Regions from separate parts of the Cellulosimicrobium sp. EB106-03-01-XG111 genome, predicted to be linked through region 2. Evidence: predicted binding sites of a transcription regulator. Region 2 holds the regulator's gene; the other holds the start of a gene.
What was found. The regulator HrcA, encoded in region 2, represses chaperone genes, less so after heat shock. The targets are predictions, from matches to a motif close to TTNGCACTCGNNNNNNNCGAGTGCNAA.
Positions count from the first base shown of each region.

Region 1 (9,374 bases), on a different contig from region 2:
CTCGCGCTGCCCGTCGTCGTGGCGCACGCGGCAGCGGCCGCCGTCGCGTGGGGCCTGTCGGCCTGGGCGCGGCGCGCGCACGAGCGCTCCCGCGCCGTCGTGACCGGGGCCGGGCGCTCGCTGCGCGCCGTGCTCCGGGGGGCGCTGCGCCCCGTGGGGTCGCTCGTCGGGGCCGCGCGCCGCGTCGTGCGCCCGGTGCCCGACGCCGTCCCCACCGCGCTGCACCACCTCGCCGACGCGGTGGTGCGCACCCGGCGCGGGCCTCCGCAGGTCGCGCTCGTCTGACGACGCCGTCGGACGCACGGCCCGCGCGACCCCGTCGGCGCGCACCCTGACACATCCCCAGCTCTCGGCACTCCCTCGGAGGACGACCATGCCCAGCAACGAAACCCAGACCAAGGCCCAGCGCCGCGAGGCCGCGCGCGCGGAGGCGCTCGCGCTGCGCGAGGCGCAGGCCAAGCGCGACAAGCGCAACCGCCTCATCACGATCGGAGCGCTCGTCGCGGGCGTCCTCGTCCTCGTCGGCGTGTTCCTCGCCGTGTGGATCCCGGCCATGAACGACCGGAACAAGACGATCGACGCGGTCGCGGCGGGCAACCTCGCCGACGTCACGAGCCCGGCCACGAGCGACGCCGAGGACGGCGGCATCCCGATCGGCGCGGACGGCGCCGCCGGGACGCAGAACGAGGGCGCCGTCGAGGTCGGGGTCTACCTCGACTACATGTGCCCCATCTGCGGGCAGTTCGAGGAGACGAACGGCGCGGCGCTCGACCAGCTCCGCGAGTCCGGTGACGTGACCGTCGTGCTGCACCCGATCTCGATCCTCGACCGCGTCGCGCAGTCGCAGCAGTTCTCGACCCGCTCCGCCGCCGCGGCGGCCTGGGTCGCCGACCGTGCGCCCGAGTCGATGAACGACTTCAACACCGCGATGTTCCAGAACCAGCCCCAGGAGGGCAGCGGGACCCTGACCGACGCGCAGATCGCCGACATCGCCGAGCAGGCGGGCGTGCCGGCCGACGTCGCCGCCGGCATCGAGGACGGGACCGCCGTCGAGACGTTCGGCGACTGGGTCGCGACGGCGTCGAGCCTCGTGAACCAGGACACGTCGCTGCACGGCGAGCGCGGGTTCGGCACGCCGACGATCACGATCAACGGTGAGCGGTGGGACGGCAACTGGAGCGACCCGAACGCGCTCCCGCAGGCCGTCACCGCCGCCCAGGGCTGACCGGCACGGGGTCCGAGTCCTGACCCGCGCCGCCCGTGCCCTGACCGGCGCGGGCCGCCGACCGGGGCGCGCCGGGCGAGCAGGTAGTCTGTTCGCTCGCCCGGCAGCCCCGGGAACGCCGCCTTAGCTCAGCCGGTAGAGCACTCGCCTTGTAAGCGAACGGTCGTCGGTTCGAATCCGACAGGCGGCTCCACCACGACGCCCCCGGCTCCACGGAGCCGGGGGCGTCGTCGTGCCGGCGCGCTGCGCGAGGTCGGCAGTCGCTGCCCGGATCGGTGGTCGCGCGCGCCGATCTCGGCAGGCGCTGCCGAAGTCGTCCGCGCTCAGCGGTCGGCGAGCGGGACGGGCAGCAGCTCGGGCGCCTTGGGGAGCCGCCCGTCGCCCGACGACGTCCCGCGCAGCCGCCGCTGCGCCCACGGCACGACGTGCGTGCGCACCCACTGCGCGTTCTGCCGCGCGCGGTCCAGGGCCGGCGCGGGCGGGAGGGGAGCCAGCGGGTCGTCCCACGCGGCGTCGTCGGGCGCCTGTCCGAGCGCGACGAGCGCCGCCTGCGCGACCCGGGCGTGCCCCGCGGGGGTCAGGTGGATGCGGTCGTCCGACCACACGCGCCAGTCGTGCAGCGCGCGCATGCCCCACAGGTCCAGCACGTACGCGCCCTGGCGGCGCGCGATCGACCAGATGTGGGCGTTGTACACGCCGACGCGCGGCCGCGTCAGGCCGACGAGCGGCGACTGCGACGCGTCGAAGCCCGTCGCCATGAGCACGTCGATCCCCGCGCCGCGCAGTCGCGAGACCGCGTGCTCGAGGTCGCGCGCGAGGCGGTCGACGTCGGCGTTCGGCCGCAGGATGTCGTTGCCGCCGCCGATGACGCTCACCAGGTCCGGCCGGAGCTCCAGCGCAGCCGGCACCTGCTCGGTGAGGATCGAGCGCAGCTTGCGCCCCCGGATCGCGAGGTTCGCGTACCGCAGCGGCTCTTCGCCGGCGGCGACGCGCCGGGTCGCGAGGTGCTGGGCGAGGAGGTCGGCCCACCCCCGCTGGTGGTCCTCCTCGCCGGGGTACGGGTCCCACAGGCCCTCGGTGAACGAGTCGCCGATCGCGACGTAGCTCGACCAGCGGGGAGCGGGGTCGTCGGGTCGGCGTGCGTCGGCGGTGTCGCCGGCCAGGGGAGTGGTCGTCGGGTTCTGCGTCGTCACCCGCCCCATTGTGCTCCTGCGGGGCGGCGCGCCGTCGACCCGGCGTTCCTGGCGGGTCGAGCAGGTGGTCCTGGCGCGTCACGCGGCGCGGACGAGCCAGGACCGCCTGCTCGGCGGAGGCGGGGGGAGGGGGCGGGCGGGGGTCAGGTGGTGGGGAGGGTCCAGTCGACGGGGTCGGCGCCCTGGGCGACGAGGAGCTCGTTGACGCGCGAGAACGGGCGCGACCCGAAGAACCCGCGGCGCGCGGAGAGCGGGCTCGGGTGGGCGCTCGCGACGACGGGGGTGTCGCCGAGCATCGGGCGCAAGGTCGCGGCGTCGCGACCCCAGAGGATCGCGACGAGCGGGGCGTCGCGCGCGACGAGCGCGCGGATCGCCGCCTCGGTGACGGCCTCCCAGCCCTGGCCGCGGTGCGACCCGGGCTCGCCCGGCCGGACGGTGAGCACCCTGTTGACGAGCATGACGCCCTGGTCGCTCCACGCGGACAGGTCGCCGTTCGCGGGCGTCGGGGCGCCGACGTCGTCCGCGAGCTCGGCGAAGATGTTCTGGAGCGAGCGGGGCACGGGGCGCACGTGCGGCTGCACGGAGAACGACAGCCCCATCGGGTGCCCGGGCGTGGGGTACGGGTCCTGCCCGACGACGAGCACCCGCACCTCGGACAGGGGGCGCGAGAACGCGTTGAGGATGGCCGACGGCGCGGGGAGGTACTCCCGTCCGGCCGCCACCTCGGCGCGCAGGAAGTCGCCGAGGGCGTGCAGCTGCGGCTCGACGGGCGCGAGGGCCTCGGCCCAGTCGGGCGCCATGATGCTCGCGAGGGCCGGGCGGGGGTCGGCTGTCGAGGCGGTCGCGACCGGGTCGACGGCGACGGGCTGGGCGGGTGCGCTCTCCACGGGCCCGAGCCTAACCGGCGTCCTCGGCACGCCCGCAGCGTGCGGCGAGGACGAATGACACGGGTGTGGTTCGTGCGTAGGCTGAGAGGCGGCCGCGCGCACGGGAGTGCGCAGGTCCGGTGACGAGCGAGTGCAGGGAGGGAACGATGAGCGAGGCGGCGTACGTGCTCGACGGACCCGACGCGGTCGGCGACCCGACCACCTCGGAGGCGCCGGCGTCGGGCCTGAGCGAGCGCGACCAGGAGATCCTGGCGTTCGAGCGGCAGTGGTGGAAGTACTCGGGCGCCAAGGAGCAGGCGGTGCGCGAGCTGTTCGACATGTCCGCGACGCGCTACTACCAGGTGCTCAACGCGCTCATCGACTCCCCGGCCGCGCTCGCGCACGACCCCATGCTCGTCAAGCGCCTGCGGCGGATGCGGTCCACCCGGCAGCGGGCGCGCACGGCGCGCCGGCTCGAGGGTCTCTGACGCGGGACGACGGGCCGCGCGTGAAGTCCGGGCGAACAGGGCGTTTAGCCGAGAGCCCCGACCGGGCTACCCTGTCGCCGTGACGAAGAGCCGCTACCCCTACGCGCCCGACGAGTTCGACGCGCCCGCGCCGCAGGGTGCGCCCGTGGGGGTGCACCGCACGCCGCGCAGCGGGTGGAGCAAGACGTGGCCGTTCCTGCTGGTCGCCGTCGTCTTCGCCGGCCTCGCGTACGGGGGCGTCGCGCTGCTGTCCGACAACGGTGCCACGGACGACCCGCCGCAGGCGCAGTCCACGGAGCCCCCGGCCGGGGAGGCCGAGGAGCCGCCCGCGGCGGAGGAGCCTCCGGCGACCGAGGAGCCCCCGGCCGCGGAGGAACCGCCCGCGACCGAGGAGACGCCCGAGACCCCGGACCTCGCGACGCTCATGGCGGCGGCCGACCCGTCGGCGAGCGTGCGTGTCCTGAACGCGAGCGGCATCGGCGGCGAGGCAGGCAAGGGGCGCGACGCGCTGGCGGACCAAGGTTTCACGAACGTCGAGGCGGCCGACTACGAGGGCGATCCCGACGCCGTCTCGGCGACGTCGGTCTGGTACGCGGGGGACCGCGCTGACAGCGCAGCCGCGGTTGCGGCGATCCTCGGCATCCCCGCGGAGCAGGTGAGCCAGCAGACGCTGCGCTCCGGCGACGTCGTCGTCATCGTCAAGTCGGAGCTCGCCCCGGTCGGCTGACGGTTCGTCCGCCCGGTCCGGCGGAGCTTTCACGACCCGAGTGCACCACCCGCGTGACCTGCTCGTTCGGCCCTGGAACCCGAGCTGTTGCCAGGTGCCGTTCCACCTTCCGTGCACGCCGCCTGCGGGCTAGGCTCGGGCTACCACGGGGCGGCGGTCGCCTCGCGGGCGACGATGCACGAGGAGACGTACATGGCTCAGGGGACCGTGAAGTGGTTCAACGCCGAGAAGGGCTACGGGTTCATCACGCCCGCAGCGGGTGGACAGGACCTCTTCGTGCACTTCAGCGCGATCCAGACGGACGGCTACCGCACGCTCGACGAGGGCCAGGAGGTCGAGTTCGAGCTCGGCCAGGGCAGCAAGGGCCCGCAGGCCGAGCAGGTGCGGCCGCTCTGAGCCCGGCTCCGAGGGTCGCGTGACGGAGGACCTCGACGCCGTCGTCGTCGGTTCGGGCCCCAACGGCCTGGCCGCCGCCGTGACCCTCGCACGCGCCGGTCTCTCCGTGCGCGTGCTGGAGGCGCAGCCGACGTCGGGCGGCGGGGCCCGCACGCTCGACCTCGGCCTGGCCGACGGCGTCGTGCACGACGTCTGCTCGGCGGTGCACCCGATGGCGTGGGCCTCGCCGTTCTTCGAGGCGTTCGACCTCGGCGCGCGCGGCGTGGAGCTGCTCGCGCCCGAGGTCTCGTACGCCCACCCCCTCGACGGGGGTCGCGCGGGCGTGGCGTATCACGACCTCGAGCGCACGGTCGAGCGGCTCGGGGTCGACGGCGCCGCCTGGCGCGCCCTGCTCGGCCCGCTCTCCGAGGGGTGGCGCGACGTCGTCGCGGTCGCCCTCGGCGACAAGCGGTCGGTGCCGGGGCGTGTGCTGACGCCGGGCGGCGCCGGTGTGACGGCCCGGTTCGGCGCGGCGGTGCTGGAGCAGGGGAGCCCCGCGTGGGCGCGGCGCTTCCGCACCGACGAGGCCGGCGCGCTCCTCACGGGCGTCGCGGCGCACGCGATCTCCCGCCTCCCGTCCCTCGCTGCGGCCGGGACGGCGGTGCTGCTGGCCTCGCTCGGCCACGCGCCGGGCGGCTGGCCGCTGCCGCGCGGCGGCTCCGGCGCGATCGTCGCCGCGCTCGAGGACGACCTGCGCGCCCACGGGGGCGACGTGGTCATGGGCCACCGGGTCGGCTCGCTCGCGGACCTGCCGCGGGCCCGAGCCTACGTGTTCGACACGGCGCCGCGCGTCGTCGCCGACGTGTTCGCGGACCGGCTCCCGCCGCGCGCGGAGGGCGCGCTGCGCCGGTTCCGGCACGGCGACGCGGCCGCGAAGGTCGACCTCGTGCTCTCCGGGCCGGTGCCCTGGGCCGACCCCGAGGTGGGGCGCGCAGGAACCGTGCACCTCGGCGGGACGCGCGCCGAGATGGCGCGCAGCGAGGCCGACGTCGCGGCGGGCCGCCACGCGGCCCGGCCCGTGGTGCTCGTGAGCGACCCGACCGTCGTCGACCCCGGGCGCGGGGCGGGCGGGCTGCACCCGCTGTGGACCTACGCGCACGTGCCCGCGGGGTCGACGCGCGACGTGACGGAGGACGTCGTCGCGCAGGTCGAGCGGTTCGCGCCGGGGTTCCGGGACGTCGTCGTGGCGTCGCGCTGCGTCCCCGCGGCCGAGATGGCGGCGCACGACGAGAGCTACGTGGGCGGCGACATCGCGGGCGGCGCCGTGAGCATGTGGCAGATGGTCGCGCGGCCCACGCCCCGGTTCGACCCCTACGCCGTCGGGCTGGAGGGCGTCTACCTCTGCTCGGCGTCGACGCCGCCCGGTCCGGGGGTGCACGGCCTCGGCGGTTGGTACGCCGCGCGGCGGGTGCTGCGACGCGAGTTCGACGTCCGGGAGGCTCCGGAGCTGGGACCGGTCACGGCGACCGGCGTCGGCACGCGGTAGGGCGCGCGCCTCGTCGCACCGTGCGAGGCCTCGGCGGTCGTCAGCCCGCGGTGCCGTGGGCGTCGAGCTCCACGAGCGCGAGCACGACGAGCGCGGAGCTCCACGACAGCGGCGCGACCGCGGCGGGCGAGCCGTCGGCCAGGACCTTCTCCGGGATCGCGCCGGACGCGGTGCGGTGGTCGTCGACCCAGCGGAGCCACTCCTCGGCGTCGGCGCGGTCCTCGGGGTCGGACGACGACGCCGCGGCCAGCGCGTACAGCGTCGTCTGCGGCGTCCACGAGATGCCGTCCTCGCGCCAGCCGGCGCCCGGCGCGAGCCCGCCCGCCGGGCGCAGCATCTCGGTCACGGACGCGCGCCAGGCCTCGTCCGCCCCGGCGAGCGGCTCCGGCTGGAACGGGGGCAGCACGAACGCGGTCGAGGCGTCGCGCGCGCCCCCGGTGACGTGGCGCGGGTAGCCCTGGGGCCCGAACGAGCGCTCGACCGCCATGCGCAGGCGGGCGGCGGCCAGCGTCGCCTCGTGCGCGCGCCGCGCCTCGCCCGCGGTCGCGTACACGTCCGCCGCGGCCTCCAGACCGGCGAGCAGCGGACCGGCGGTGCCGAGCGTGAGGGACGTGGGCTCGACCTCCCAGTAGTCGCTCGACGGCGGCGGCAGCGGGTCCTCGCCGTCGACGAGCTCGAGCGCGTGGCTCGTCGCGGCGTCGACGAGCGGCCGCAGCTCGGCGGCCACCTCGGGGCGGTCCCCGGCGGGCGTCTCCTCCAGGACGACGTCCGCGGCCCACAGGACCCAGCCGACGCCGTCGGACTGGAGGCCGCGGTCGTCGGGAACCCCCGAGCCGTCGGGGAGGTAGCGCGCGTGGAACGAGCCGTCGTCCTCCTGGACCCGCGCGAGGAAGCCGAGGACGTCGCGCGCATCGTCGACGTGGCCGGTGCGGGCGAACGCCGCCGCGGTGAACGAGGCGTCGCGCGGCCAGACGTAGCGCCACTTGGGTGACGGCGCGGCGAGGGCGGCGCCGTCGTCGAGCGTGAGGGCCCGCAGGTCGAGGAGGGCCGCCTCGCCGAGCGCGGCGAACGGCCCGCCCGCGCCCGGCACGACGCCGGACGCGAGCCACGCCCGCGACGCGGTGGCGGTCTCCTGGGCGAGAGCGGGGTCGAGGAGCGCCGTCGCGTCGAGCGGGGCCCCGGCGACCTGGGCGAGCCGGTCCGCCTCGCCGTCCGCGGGGTCGACACCCGCGGCGAGCGCGACGGGGTCGAGCGACGTCGGGTCGAGCACGCGGCTGCCCTCGAGATAGGTCGCGCCCACGCCGGGTGCGAGACGCAGCACCGCGGCGCCGCCGTCGGGCCCGGTCGTCACCGCGACGCCGTCCTGGTAGAGGTCGATGTGCTCGCCCGAGGGCGCGGCGACCGCGGTCGCGGCGGTCAGGCCGAGGGCAGGGACCAGCACGAAGCCGGCCAGGGCTGCGAGGGGGCGCCACGACGGTGTTGCGCGGATCACACCGCGCATCCTAGGGCGCGTCGCGGGGTGCGCGGTTTCGCCGCTCGCGATACGTGGCGGCGCGGCGTACCGCTGTCTTGCACTCGCACCGTGCGAGTGCCAATAATGGCGTTAGCACTCTCGTCACGAGAGTGACAGAAGTGACCAGCGCAGGCAGCCGCTCACGCGGGTGCGGCGCAACCCACCAGGTCGACAGGTGAGGCCCGCCCTGGCGGCGTGACATGAACGCCGCCGTCGTGGGTCGTCCGTCGCGGGCGCCGGCCGACCGCCATACGCCACCAGCGGAGGATCATTCCCCATGGCCAAGATCATCGCCTTCGACGAGGAGGCTCGTCGGAGCATGGAGCGAGGGCTCAACGTCCTCGCCGACACCGTCAAGGTCACCCTCGGCCCCAAGGGCCGCAACGTCGTGCTCGACAAGAAGTGGGGCGCGCCGACCATCACGAACGACGGCGTCTCCATCGCCAAGGAGATCGAGCTCGAGGACCCGTACGAGAAGATCGGTGCGGAGCTCGTCAAGGAGGTCGCCAAGAAGACCGACGACGTCGCGGGTGACGGCACGACCACCGCGACCGTGCTCGCCCAGGCGCTCGTGCGCGAGGGCCTGCGCGTCGTCGCGGCCGGCGCCAACCCGATCGCCGTCAAGCGCGGCATCGAGAAGGCCGTCGACGCGGTGACCGAGCAGCTGCTCAACGCCGCGAAGGACATCGAGACCAAGGAGGAGATCGCCGCCACGGCCGCCATCTCCGCCGGCGACCCCGCGATCGGCGAGCTCATCGCCGAGGCCCTCGACAAGGTGGGCAAGGAGGGCGTCATCACGGTCGAGGAGTCGAACACGTTCGGCCTCGAGCTCGAGCTCACCGAGGGCATGCGCTTCGACAAGGGCTTCCTCGCGCGCTACTTCGAGACGGACCCCGAGCGCCAGGAGGCCGTGCTCGAGGACCCGTACGTCCTCATCGTCGAGTCCAAGATCTCGAACGTGAAGGACCTGCTCCCGGTCCTCGACCAGGTCATGAAGGCCGGCCGCTCGCTCCTCATCATCGCCGAGGACGTCGAGGGCGAGGCGCTCGCGACCCTGGTGCTCAACAAGATCCGTGGCACGTTCAAGTCCGTCGCCGTCAAGGCCCCGGGCTTCGGCGACCGCCGCAAGGCCATGCTCCAGGACATCGCGATCCTCACCGGCGGCCAGGTCATCACCGAGACGGTGGGCCTCAAGCTCGAGAACGCGACGCTGGACCTGCTCGGCCAGGCGCGCAAGGTCGTCGTCACGAAGGACGAGACCACGATCGTCGAGGGCGCGGGCGACGCCGACCTGATCCAGGGTCGCGTCAACCAGATCCGTGGCGAGATCGAGAAGTCGGACTCCGACTACGACCGCGAGAAGCTCCAGGAGCGCCTCGCCAAGCTCGCCGGCGGCGTGGCCGTCATCAAGGCGGGTGCCGCGACGGAGGTCGAGCTCAAG
Region 1 is NZ_JBYTEQ010000023.1:24,255-33,628, forward strand. It holds gene AC3WT4_RS16885 (hypothetical protein) at 1-285, shown strand, start outside; gene AC3WT4_RS16890 (DsbA family protein) at 374-1,225, shown strand; tRNA gene AC3WT4_RS16895 (tRNA-Thr) at 1,343-1,418, shown strand; gene AC3WT4_RS16900 (SGNH/GDSL hydrolase family protein) at 1,549-2,427, opposite strand; gene AC3WT4_RS16905 (uracil-DNA glycosylase) at 2,562-3,221, opposite strand; gene AC3WT4_RS16910 (DUF3263 domain-containing protein) at 3,452-3,772, shown strand; gene AC3WT4_RS16915 (LytR C-terminal domain-containing protein) at 3,852-4,499, shown strand; gene AC3WT4_RS16920 (cold-shock protein) at 4,692-4,895, shown strand; gene AC3WT4_RS16925 (phytoene desaturase family protein) at 4,915-6,420, shown strand; gene AC3WT4_RS16930 (glycoside hydrolase family 15 protein) at 6,461-7,921, opposite strand; gene groL (chaperonin GroEL) at 8,211-9,374, shown strand, end outside.
Region 1: the regulator HrcA is predicted to act here: its motif matches at 7,989-8,015, upstream of groL (chaperonin GroEL).

Region 2 (9,374 bases):
CCGCACGCGCTGAACATGATCGACACCCCGGGGCACGTCGACTTCACGTACGAGGTCTCGCGGTCGCTCGCGGCGTGCGAGGGCGCGGTGCTGCTCGTCGACGCCGCGCAGGGCATCGAGGCGCAGACCCTCGCGAACCTGTACCTCGCGATGGAGAACGAGCTCGAGATCATCCCCGTGCTCAACAAGATCGACCTCCCGGCGGCGCAGCCCGAGAAGTACGCGGAGGAGCTCGCGAACCTCGTGGGCGGCGACCCGGACGACGTGCTCAAGGTCTCCGGCAAGACGGGCGCGGGCGTCGAGGTGCTGCTCGACCGCATCGTCGAGCGCGTGCCCGCGCCGGTCGGCGACGCCGACGCCCCGGCGCGCGCCATGATCTTCGACTCGGTCTACGACACCTACCGCGGCGTCGTGACGTACGTGCGCGTCGTCGACGGCAACCTCAACCCGCGCGAGCGCATCGTCATGATGTCGACGCGCGCGACCCACGAGCTGCTCGAGATCGGCGTCATCTCGCCGGAGCCCATCGTCACGAAGGGCCTCGGCGTCGGCGAGGTCGGCTACCTCATCACGGGCGTGAAGGACGTGCGCCAGTCGAAGGTCGGCGACACGGTGACGAACGCGGCGAAGCCCGCCGCCGACGCGCTCGGCGGCTACTCGGACCCGAAGCCCATGGTCTTCTCGGGCCTGTACCCGATCGACGGGACCGACTACCCGGTCCTGCGCGACGCGCTCGACAAGCTCAAGCTCAACGACGCCGCGCTCAACTACGAGCCGGAGACGTCGGTCGCGCTCGGCTTCGGCTTCCGCGTCGGCTTCCTCGGCCTGCTGCACCTGGAGATCGTGCGCGAGCGGCTCGAACGCGAGTTCGACCTCGACCTCATCTCGACCGCGCCGAACGTCGTCTACGACGTGACGCTCGAGGACGGGACGCTCGTCAACGTGACGAACCCGTCGGAGTTCCCGGGCGGCAAGATCAAGCAGGTCAGCGAGCCGGTCGTGCGGGCGACGATCCTCGCGCCGAGCGAGTTCGTGGGCACCGTGATGGGCCTGTGCAACGACCGTCGCGGCCAGATGCTCGGCATGGACTACCTGTCCGAGGACCGCGTCGAGCTGCGCTTCACGCTCCCGCTCGCCGAGATCGTGTTCGACTTCTTCGACCAGCTGAAGTCCCGCACGCGCGGGTACGCGTCGCTCGACTACGAGCCCTCGGGCGACCAGGTGGCCGACCTCGTGAAGGTCGACATCCTGCTCCAGGGCGAGCAGGTGGACGCGTTCAGCGCGATCGTGCACAAGGACAAGGCGTACGACTACGGCGTCATGATGACGGCGAAGCTCAAGGAGATCATCCCGCGCCAGCAGTTCGAGGTGCCGATCCAGGCGGCCGTCGGCGCGCGCGTCATCGCGCGCGAGACGGTGCGCGCGATGCGCAAGGACGTCCTCGCGAAGTGCTACGGCGGCGACATCAGCCGCAAGCGCAAGCTGCTCGAGAAGCAGAAGGAGGGCAAGAAGCGCATGAAGAACATCGGGTCCGTCGAGGTTCCGAAGGACGCCTTCATCGCCGCGCTCTCCTCCGACGCCGCGGGCGGCAAGGACGCCAAGGACAAGTCGAAGAAGTGAGCCCGGCGCTGCCCGAGGGCGAGCCGGTCCCGCCCGACGGCTCGCTGCCCTCCTGGGTCGGGGGAGGCACGGGCGGCACGGAGCCCGCGGCCCGCGGGTTCGGGGTCTACCTGCACGTCCCGTTCTGCTCGGTGCGGTGCGGGTACTGCGACTTCAACACCTACACGGCGTCCGAGCTCGGCGGGGGTGCGAGCCAGGCGTCGTACGCGAGCACGGCGCTGCGCGAGATCGACCTCGCCGCGCGCGTGCTGCACGACGCCGGGCTGCCGCCGCGCCCTGTCTCGACCGTCTTCGTCGGCGGCGGCACGCCCACGCTTCTGCCTGCGGGCGACCTCGTCCGCCTGCTCGACGGCGTGCGCGACGCGTGGGGGCTCGCCCCGGACAACGAGGTGACGACGGAGGCGAACCCCGACTCCGTGACGCCCGAGTCGCTCGCCGAGCTCGCTGCGGCCGGGTTCACGCGCGTGTCGTTCGGCATGCAGTCCGCCGTCCCGCACGTGCTCGCGACGCTCGAGCGCACGCACGACCCGCGCCGCATCCCGGACGTCGTGCGCTGGGCGCGCGACGCCGGCCTCCAGGTCTCGCTCGACCTCATCTACGGCACGCCGGGGGAGAGCCTCGACGACTGGCGGGCCAGCCTCGAGGCCGCGCTCGCGACCGGCGTCGACCACGTGGCCGCGTACGCGCTCGTCGTGGAGGCGGGGACGAAGATGGCCGCCCAGGTGCGGCGCGGCGAGGTCGCGCTCCCGAGCGAGGACGACCAGGCCACGAAGTACGAGCTCGCCGACGAGCTGCTCACGGCGGCGGGCCTCACCTGGTACGAGGTGAGCAACTGGGCGCGCACCGACGCCGACCGCTGCCGCCACAACCTCGCCTACTGGCGCGGCGACGACTGGTGGGGGATCGGTCCCGGTGCGCACTCCTACGTCGCGGCGACCGGTGCCGGGTCCGCGGTGACGTCGCCCGAGGACGCCCGGGTCGGGGTGCGCTGGTGGAACGTCAAGCACCCGCGCCGGTACGCGGCGCTGCTCGAGGCGGGCACGAGCCCCGCGGCGGGACGGGAGCTCCTCACGCGGACGGAGGGCCGGCTCGAGCAGGCGATGCTCGGCGTGCGGCTGCGCGAGGGTCTCGACCTCGCGGTCCTCTCCCCGTCCGGCCGGCGTGCGGTCGCCGGGCTCGTCGCGACCGGGCTCCTCGACGGCCGCGCGGCGGTCGCCGGCCGCGCCGTGCTCACCCTGCGGGGGCGGTTGCTCGCGGACACGGTGGTCCGGACGATCACGGACGAGTGACGTCGGTGCCGGGGCCGCCTCGACCCGGCACGCGCTCGGCGACCACCGGTGCGCGACGGCGGCGGCGGACCCGGCGTCGTGCCGTGCTCGCGGCTCTCGCCGCGCGGTCCTGGCCACGAACCGCCAAGGTGGACCCAGCACGTCGACGGAGCGTGCGGCCCGCAGCACGTGACGACGAGGAACGAGGTGCACGATGACCGACCCCACGAACCCGGGCGGCGAGCCGCCCCGCGACGACGAGCACACCCCCGCCGACGGATCGGGCGGCCCGCAGCCGGACGCCACGCCGCCGTCGGGCCCCGGCCCCGACCGGCCCGACGCCGCTGCGTCCGGGGACGACGTGCCACCCGCCTCGCCGTACGGCCCGGGCGGTGGAGCGCCGCACGACCCGGCCGCCCCGCGCGACCCGGCCGCCCCGTCGGGCCCGCCCGCGTACGGGGCACCGGGTGCCTACGGCGCCCCGTCCGGTGCGCCGGGCGGCGCGACCGGAGGACAGGCCGCGCCCCCGCCGGGCGCGTCCCCGTCGGGCGGATACCCGCCGCCCGCCGGCGGATACCCGCCCCCTGCCGGGGGATACCCGCCGCCGCCCGGGTCGTACCCGGGCGCCGCCGGAGGGTACGGCGGCCAGCCCGGCTACACGGGACCGGCGTTCGGCGTCGGCGACGCGATCTCCTACGGGTGGCGCCGGGTCACGTCGAACCTGGGGCCGTGGATCCTCGTCGCGCTGATCTTCCTCGCGGTCAACGTCGCGTGGAGCTGGATCACGGGCGGGTTCGACCAGCTCCAGGACCAGTTCGACTACTCCGACACGAACTTCGCCGCCCTCGGCGGGCTCACCTTCACGAGCGCGCTGCTCGCGATCGTCGGCACCGCCATCGGCTACCTCATCACCGCGTTCTTCACGCGCGGCGCGCTCGACGAGGTGGACGGGCGTCGGCCCGACGTCGCCGCGTTCTTCCGCATCGGCAACGTGCTCAACGTGCTGCTCGCCGCGCTCATCGTCGGCATCCTGTCCGGGATCGGGTTCTTCCTGTGCGTCCTGCCCGGCCTCGCGATGCTGCTGTTCTCGGCGTTCGTGTACTACGTCGCGCTCGACCAGGGCGTCGACGCGATCACGGCGATCCGCACGAGCTTCTCGCTCGTCGCGAAGAACTTCGGGCAGGTGTTCCTGCTCCTGCTCGCTCTCGTCGGGATCAACATCCTCGGCGCGATCCCGTGCGGCCTCGGGCTCTTCGTGACGATCCCGCTGAGCTACGTCGCCGTCGGCTACGCCTACCGCCGTCTCACGGGCGGCGTGCCGGCCGCCTGACCCCCGGCCGCAGCCCTCGCCGCGCCCCGGGAGCGGCGCGCCCCGGGCGCCGAGCGACCGGTCAGGGCGCGGTGACGAAGTCGATGAGCTCCTCGACGCGCCCGAGCAGCGACGGCTCCAGGTCGGCGTACGTGCGCACCGTGCCGAGGATGCGCTGCCACGCGCGGCCGACGTCCTCCGGGGTCTCCGCGGGCCAGCCGAGCTCGCGCAGGATCCCGCGCTTCCACTCGGTGCCGCGCTCGATCACGGGCCACCGCTCGAGGCCGATCCGGGCCGGCTTCACCGCCTGCCAGACGTCGACGTACGGGTGCCCGAGCACGAGCACCGTGCCCGCGGGCGAGCGCCGCAGCGCCTCGTCGGCGATGCGCCGCTCCTTGCTGCCGGGCACGAGGTGGTCCACGAGCACGCCCACGCGCCGCTGCGGCGTCGGGCCGAAGTCGGCGAGCGCGGCCGCGAGGTCGTCGACGCCGTGCAACGGCTCGACGACGACCCCCTCCACGCGCAGGTCGTCCCCCCACACCTTCTCGACGAGCTCGGCGTCGTGCTTGCCCTCGACCCAGATGCGGCTCCCGCGCGCGACGCGCGCCCGCTGCCCGACGACGGCCCGCGAGCCCGACGCGGTGCGCGTCGGTGCGGCGGGGGCGCGGGAGGTGACGGGCGGGGTGAGCTCGACGGGCGCGCCGTCGACCCAGAACCCGGGCCCGAGCGGGAACGTGCGGGTCCGGCCCGCGCGGTCCTCGAGCACCACGACGTGCATCCCGCCCGACTTCTCGACCCGCACGACGGCGCCGACCCACCCGGTCTGCACCTCCTCGACGACGAGGCCGCGCTCCGCGGGCTGCGGGCGCGACGCGGGCCGCGCGCGGTGGTGGGTGGGGGCGGGCGTGCCGCCGAGGACGTCGGAGCCGTAGCGGTCGAAGGACACGGCGTCACACTAGGCCAGCGTCCGCCGTGCGCCGCCGAGATCGCCCCGTGCGTCGCCGGATCGGCCTCCCGCGGGCCGACCTCGAACCGTCGGGCCGACCTCGCGCGACGGCTCCCGGCGCGCGCGCCCCCGGGGCGGGGTGGTACCACGGACCGATGAGCCAGGAGCGCGCGGAGCCGGACCCGAACCGCTGGCGCGTGCTGCCGGTCTGCCTCGCGGTGGGCTTCATCACGACGCTCGACGTGTCGATCGTCAACGTCGCCCTGCCGTCGATCGAGTCGTCGCTCGACGCGGGTCCCACGGAGCTGCAGCTCGTCGTCGCGGGCTACACGCTCGCCTTCGGGCTCGCCCTGGTGCCCGCCGGGCGCCTGGGCGACGCCGGCGCTCGGCGCGCGCTGTTCATCGCCGGGCTCGTGGGCTTCGCGCTCATGAGCCTCGCGTGCGGGCTCGCGCCCACCGACACGTGGCTGGGCGTCGCGCGCCTGCTCCAGGGCGTGAGCGCCGGGGTGCTCAATCCGCAGGTCGTCGGCCTGATCCAGCAGGAGTTCCGCGGGTACGAGCGCGGGCGCGCGTTCGGCATGTTCGGCGCGACGATCGGTGTCTCGACCGCGCTCGGGCCCCTGCTGGGCGGCCTCATCATCGCGGCCGCCGGCCCCGAGACGGGCTGGCGCTGGGTGTTCCTCGTCAACATCCCCGTCGTCGCCGTGCTCCTGCCGTTCGCGTGGCGCCTCGTGCCGGGGCCGCCGCGCACCGGCTCGGGCGCGGCGCGCGGGCCGCGCCGGCTCGACCTCATCGGGCTCGGCCTGCTCGGCGCCGCGACCCTCGGCGTGATGATGCCGTTCGTCACGACGACGGGCCGCGGCGACGACGCGTCCCGCTGGTGGTGGCTCGTGCCGGCCGTCGGCGCTCTCGTGGCTGCCGTCGCGTGGGAGCGGCGCTACCAGCGCCGCACGGGCGAGGCGGTGCTCGACCCGCAGGTCGTGGGGCTCGGGTCCTTCCGCAACGGCGCGCTGCTCGGCCTCGCGTACTTCGCGGGGTTCACGGGCATCTTCCTCGTCGTGACGCTCTACCTCCAGGACGAGCTCGGGTACACGCCGCTCCAGGCGGGGCTCGTCGGCACGCCGTTCGCGGTCGCGTCGGGCGTGTCGGCGTGGTTCTCGGGCCGCTGGGTCGCGCGCTGGGGCCGCGAGCTCGTCGTCGTCGGCGTGGTGCTCGTGCTCGTCGGGGTGGTCGCCGCGGAGGTCGTCGTGCGCACGCTCGGGAACGACCCGGGCGCCGTGGGCCCGGCGCTCGCGGTCGCGCTGCTGGTCGCCGGTGCGGGCAGCGGGACGGTCATCGCGCCGAACCAGACGCTCACGCTGTCCGAGGTGCCGGTGAGCCGGGCCGGGGTGGCGGGCAGCATGCTGCAGCTCGGCCAGCGCATCGGGTCGGCCGTCGGGATCTCCGTCGTCCTGTCCGTGTACTACGGCGGGCTCGCGGGCGGCGACTCGGCGGCGGACGCGACCGGGCGCGCGCTCCTGGTGACGATCGGCCTCGTCGCGGTCGCGCTCGCGGTCGGACTCCTCGACCTGCGTTCGCGACGAGCGGAGGACCGCCGGACGGGCCGCGCGGACGCGTAGGATTGGCACTCGGAGGTCGAGAGTGCCGACGCCCGCACGCCCGCCCGGGCGGCGACGGTGCGGCACGCGGGAGGTGGACGTGAGCGAGGAGCGCCGGCTCGAGGTGCTGCGGGCCATCGTCGAGGACTACGTCCTGACGCGCGAGCCCGTGGGGTCGCGCGTGCTCACCGAGCGCCACAGCCTCGGCGTCTCGCCCGCCACGATCCGCAACGACATGGCGGCCCTCGAGGACGCGGGGTACATCGCGCAGCCGCACACGTCCGCGGGCCGCATCCCGACGGACAAGGGCTACCGGCTCTTCGTGGACCGCCTCTCGGGCGTCAAGCCGTTGTCCGCACCGGAGAAGCGCGCCATCGAGACCTTCCTGTCCGAGGGCGTGGACCTCGACGACGTCATCGCGCGCGCCGGGCGCCTGCTCGCGCAGCTCACGGGCCAGGTCGCCGTCGTGCAGTACCCGTCGCTCAGTCGGTCGGGCCTGCGCCACCTCGAGCTCGTGCCCGTCGGCGAGTCGCGCCTCCTGGTCGTCATCATCACGGACACGGGCCGCGTCGAGCAGCGCACGCTCGAGGTAGCGAGCCTGCCGGACGAGGGGACCCTCGTCGAGGTGCGCGCACGGCTCAACGCCGCGGCCGCGGGCAAGCGCCTCACGGACCTCGCGACCGGTCTCGCCGCCGTGACCGAGAGCTTCCACCCCGACGACGCCCCGCTCGTCCGCGCGGTGGGCGACCTCGTCGCCCAGACGCTCGCGGAGGAGAGCGAGGAGCGCCTCGTCCTGGCCGGCACGGCGAACCTCGCGCGCGCGGGCATGCGGTTCGAGCACGCGCTGCGCCCCGTGCTCGAGGCGCTCGAGGAGCAGGTCGTCCTGCTCGGCCTGCTCACCGAGATGGCCGCCGAGTCGGGCGTGAGCGTCCGGATCGGTCGCGAGACCCAGCTCGAGGGCCTCGCGGAGACCTCCGTCGTGACGACCGGTTACGGTAACGACGGTGACACGGTCGCGCTCGTCGGCTCGATCGGGCCCACCCGCATGGACTACCCCGGCACCATCGCGGCGGTGCGCGCGGTCGCGCGCTACCTGTCACGGGTGCTCGGCACGTGAGCCCCGCGGTCTCCCCGCCCGCGGCGGGCCCGCTCGACGACCACCCCCGACCCCTCCCGACCGGCTCCGAGCCGGCCTCACGACCCGCACCAGCAGAGAGTGACGTGTGAGCGACTACTACGAGATCCTCGGCGTGGCCCGTGACGCCAGCCAGGACCAGATCAAGAAGGCGTACCGCAAGCTCGCGCGCGAGCTGCACCCGGACGTCGCGGGCGAGGAGGCGGGCGACCGCTTCAAGGACGTCGCGCGCGCGTACGAGGTGCTGTCCAACCCGGAGAAGCGCCAGCAGTACGACCTCGGCGTCGACCCCAGCGCCCCCGGTGGCGGAGGCGGCGGCCCCATGGGCGGCGGGTTCGGCTTCCAGGACATCTTCGAGACGTTCTTCGGCGGCGCCCAGGCGCAGCAGGGCCCGATCCCGCGCGCCCGCCGCGGCCAGGACGCGCTCGTGCGGCTCGACATCGACCTCTCCGAGGCGACGTTCGGCGCGCAGCGCGAGCTCCAGGTCGACACGGCGGTCGTGTGCGGCACGTGCGGCGGCACCTGCTGCCGCCCGGGTACCTCGCCGCGCACGTGCGAGGTGTGCCACGGCCGCGGCACGGTCCAGCGCGTCGCGCGCTCGTTCCTCGGCCAGGTCATGACGAGCGCGCCGTGCGCCGCGTGCCAGGGCTTCGGCACGGTCATCCCCGAGCCGTGCGCGGAGTGCTCGGGAGAGGGCCGCGTGCGCAGCCGCCGCAGCATCACGGTCAACGTCCCGGCGGGCGTCGACACGGGCACGCGCATCAAGCTCACCGCGCAGGGCGAGGTCGGCCCGGCCGGCGGCCCCGCGGGCGACCTGTACGTCGAGATCCGCGAGCGCAACCACGACACGTTCGTGCGCCGCGGCGACGACCTGCACTGCACGCTCCAGGTGCCGATGACGGCGGCCGCCCTCGGCACCGTGCTGGAGCTGGAGACGCTCGACGGGCTCCAGGAGATCGACCTGCGCCCCGGCACGCAGCCGAACCAGATCGTCACCCTGAAGAACCTCGGCGTCGGACACCTGCACGGCAGCGGGCGCGGCGACCTCAACGTCCACATCGAGGTCCAGGTGCCGACGGCCCTCGACCCCGAGCAGGAGCAGCTCCTGCGCTCGCTCGCCGCGCTGCGCGGCGAGGAGCGCCCCGAGCCCCGGCTCGCCGCCGCGCACCCGGGCGTGTTCTCGCGCCTGCGCGACAAGCTGTCCGGCCGCTGAGCGGGGCGCGCATGAGTGCTCCGGTGTTCCTCGCCGAGACGGGGACCGACGGCGTCGCGCCCGGCGACCGGTACGTGCTCGACGGCGCGGAGGGCCGGCACGCGGGCGTCGTGCAGCGCCGCGGCGCGGGCGAGCGCGTGGACGTCGTCGACGGCGACGGGCTCCGGCTGCGGTGCGTCGTCGAGCACGCCGAGTCGGGCCGCGTCACGCTCCTCGTGCAGGAGGTGGACCGCGAGCCGGCGCCGGACGTCGTCGTGACGCTCGTCCAGGCGCTCGCCAAGGGCG
Region 2 is NZ_JBYTEQ010000002.1:185,697-195,070, reverse strand. It holds gene lepA (translation elongation factor 4) at 1-1,620, shown strand, start outside; gene hemW (radical SAM family heme chaperone HemW) at 1,617-2,909, shown strand; gene AC3WT4_RS02905 (DUF2189 domain-containing protein) at 3,103-4,218, shown strand; gene AC3WT4_RS02900 (DUF3097 domain-containing protein) at 4,280-5,143, opposite strand; gene AC3WT4_RS02895 (MFS transporter) at 5,299-6,762, shown strand; gene hrcA (heat-inducible transcriptional repressor HrcA) at 6,842-7,858, shown strand; gene dnaJ (molecular chaperone DnaJ) at 7,965-9,089, shown strand; gene AC3WT4_RS02880 (16S rRNA (uracil(1498)-N(3))-methyltransferase) at 9,101-9,374, shown strand, end outside.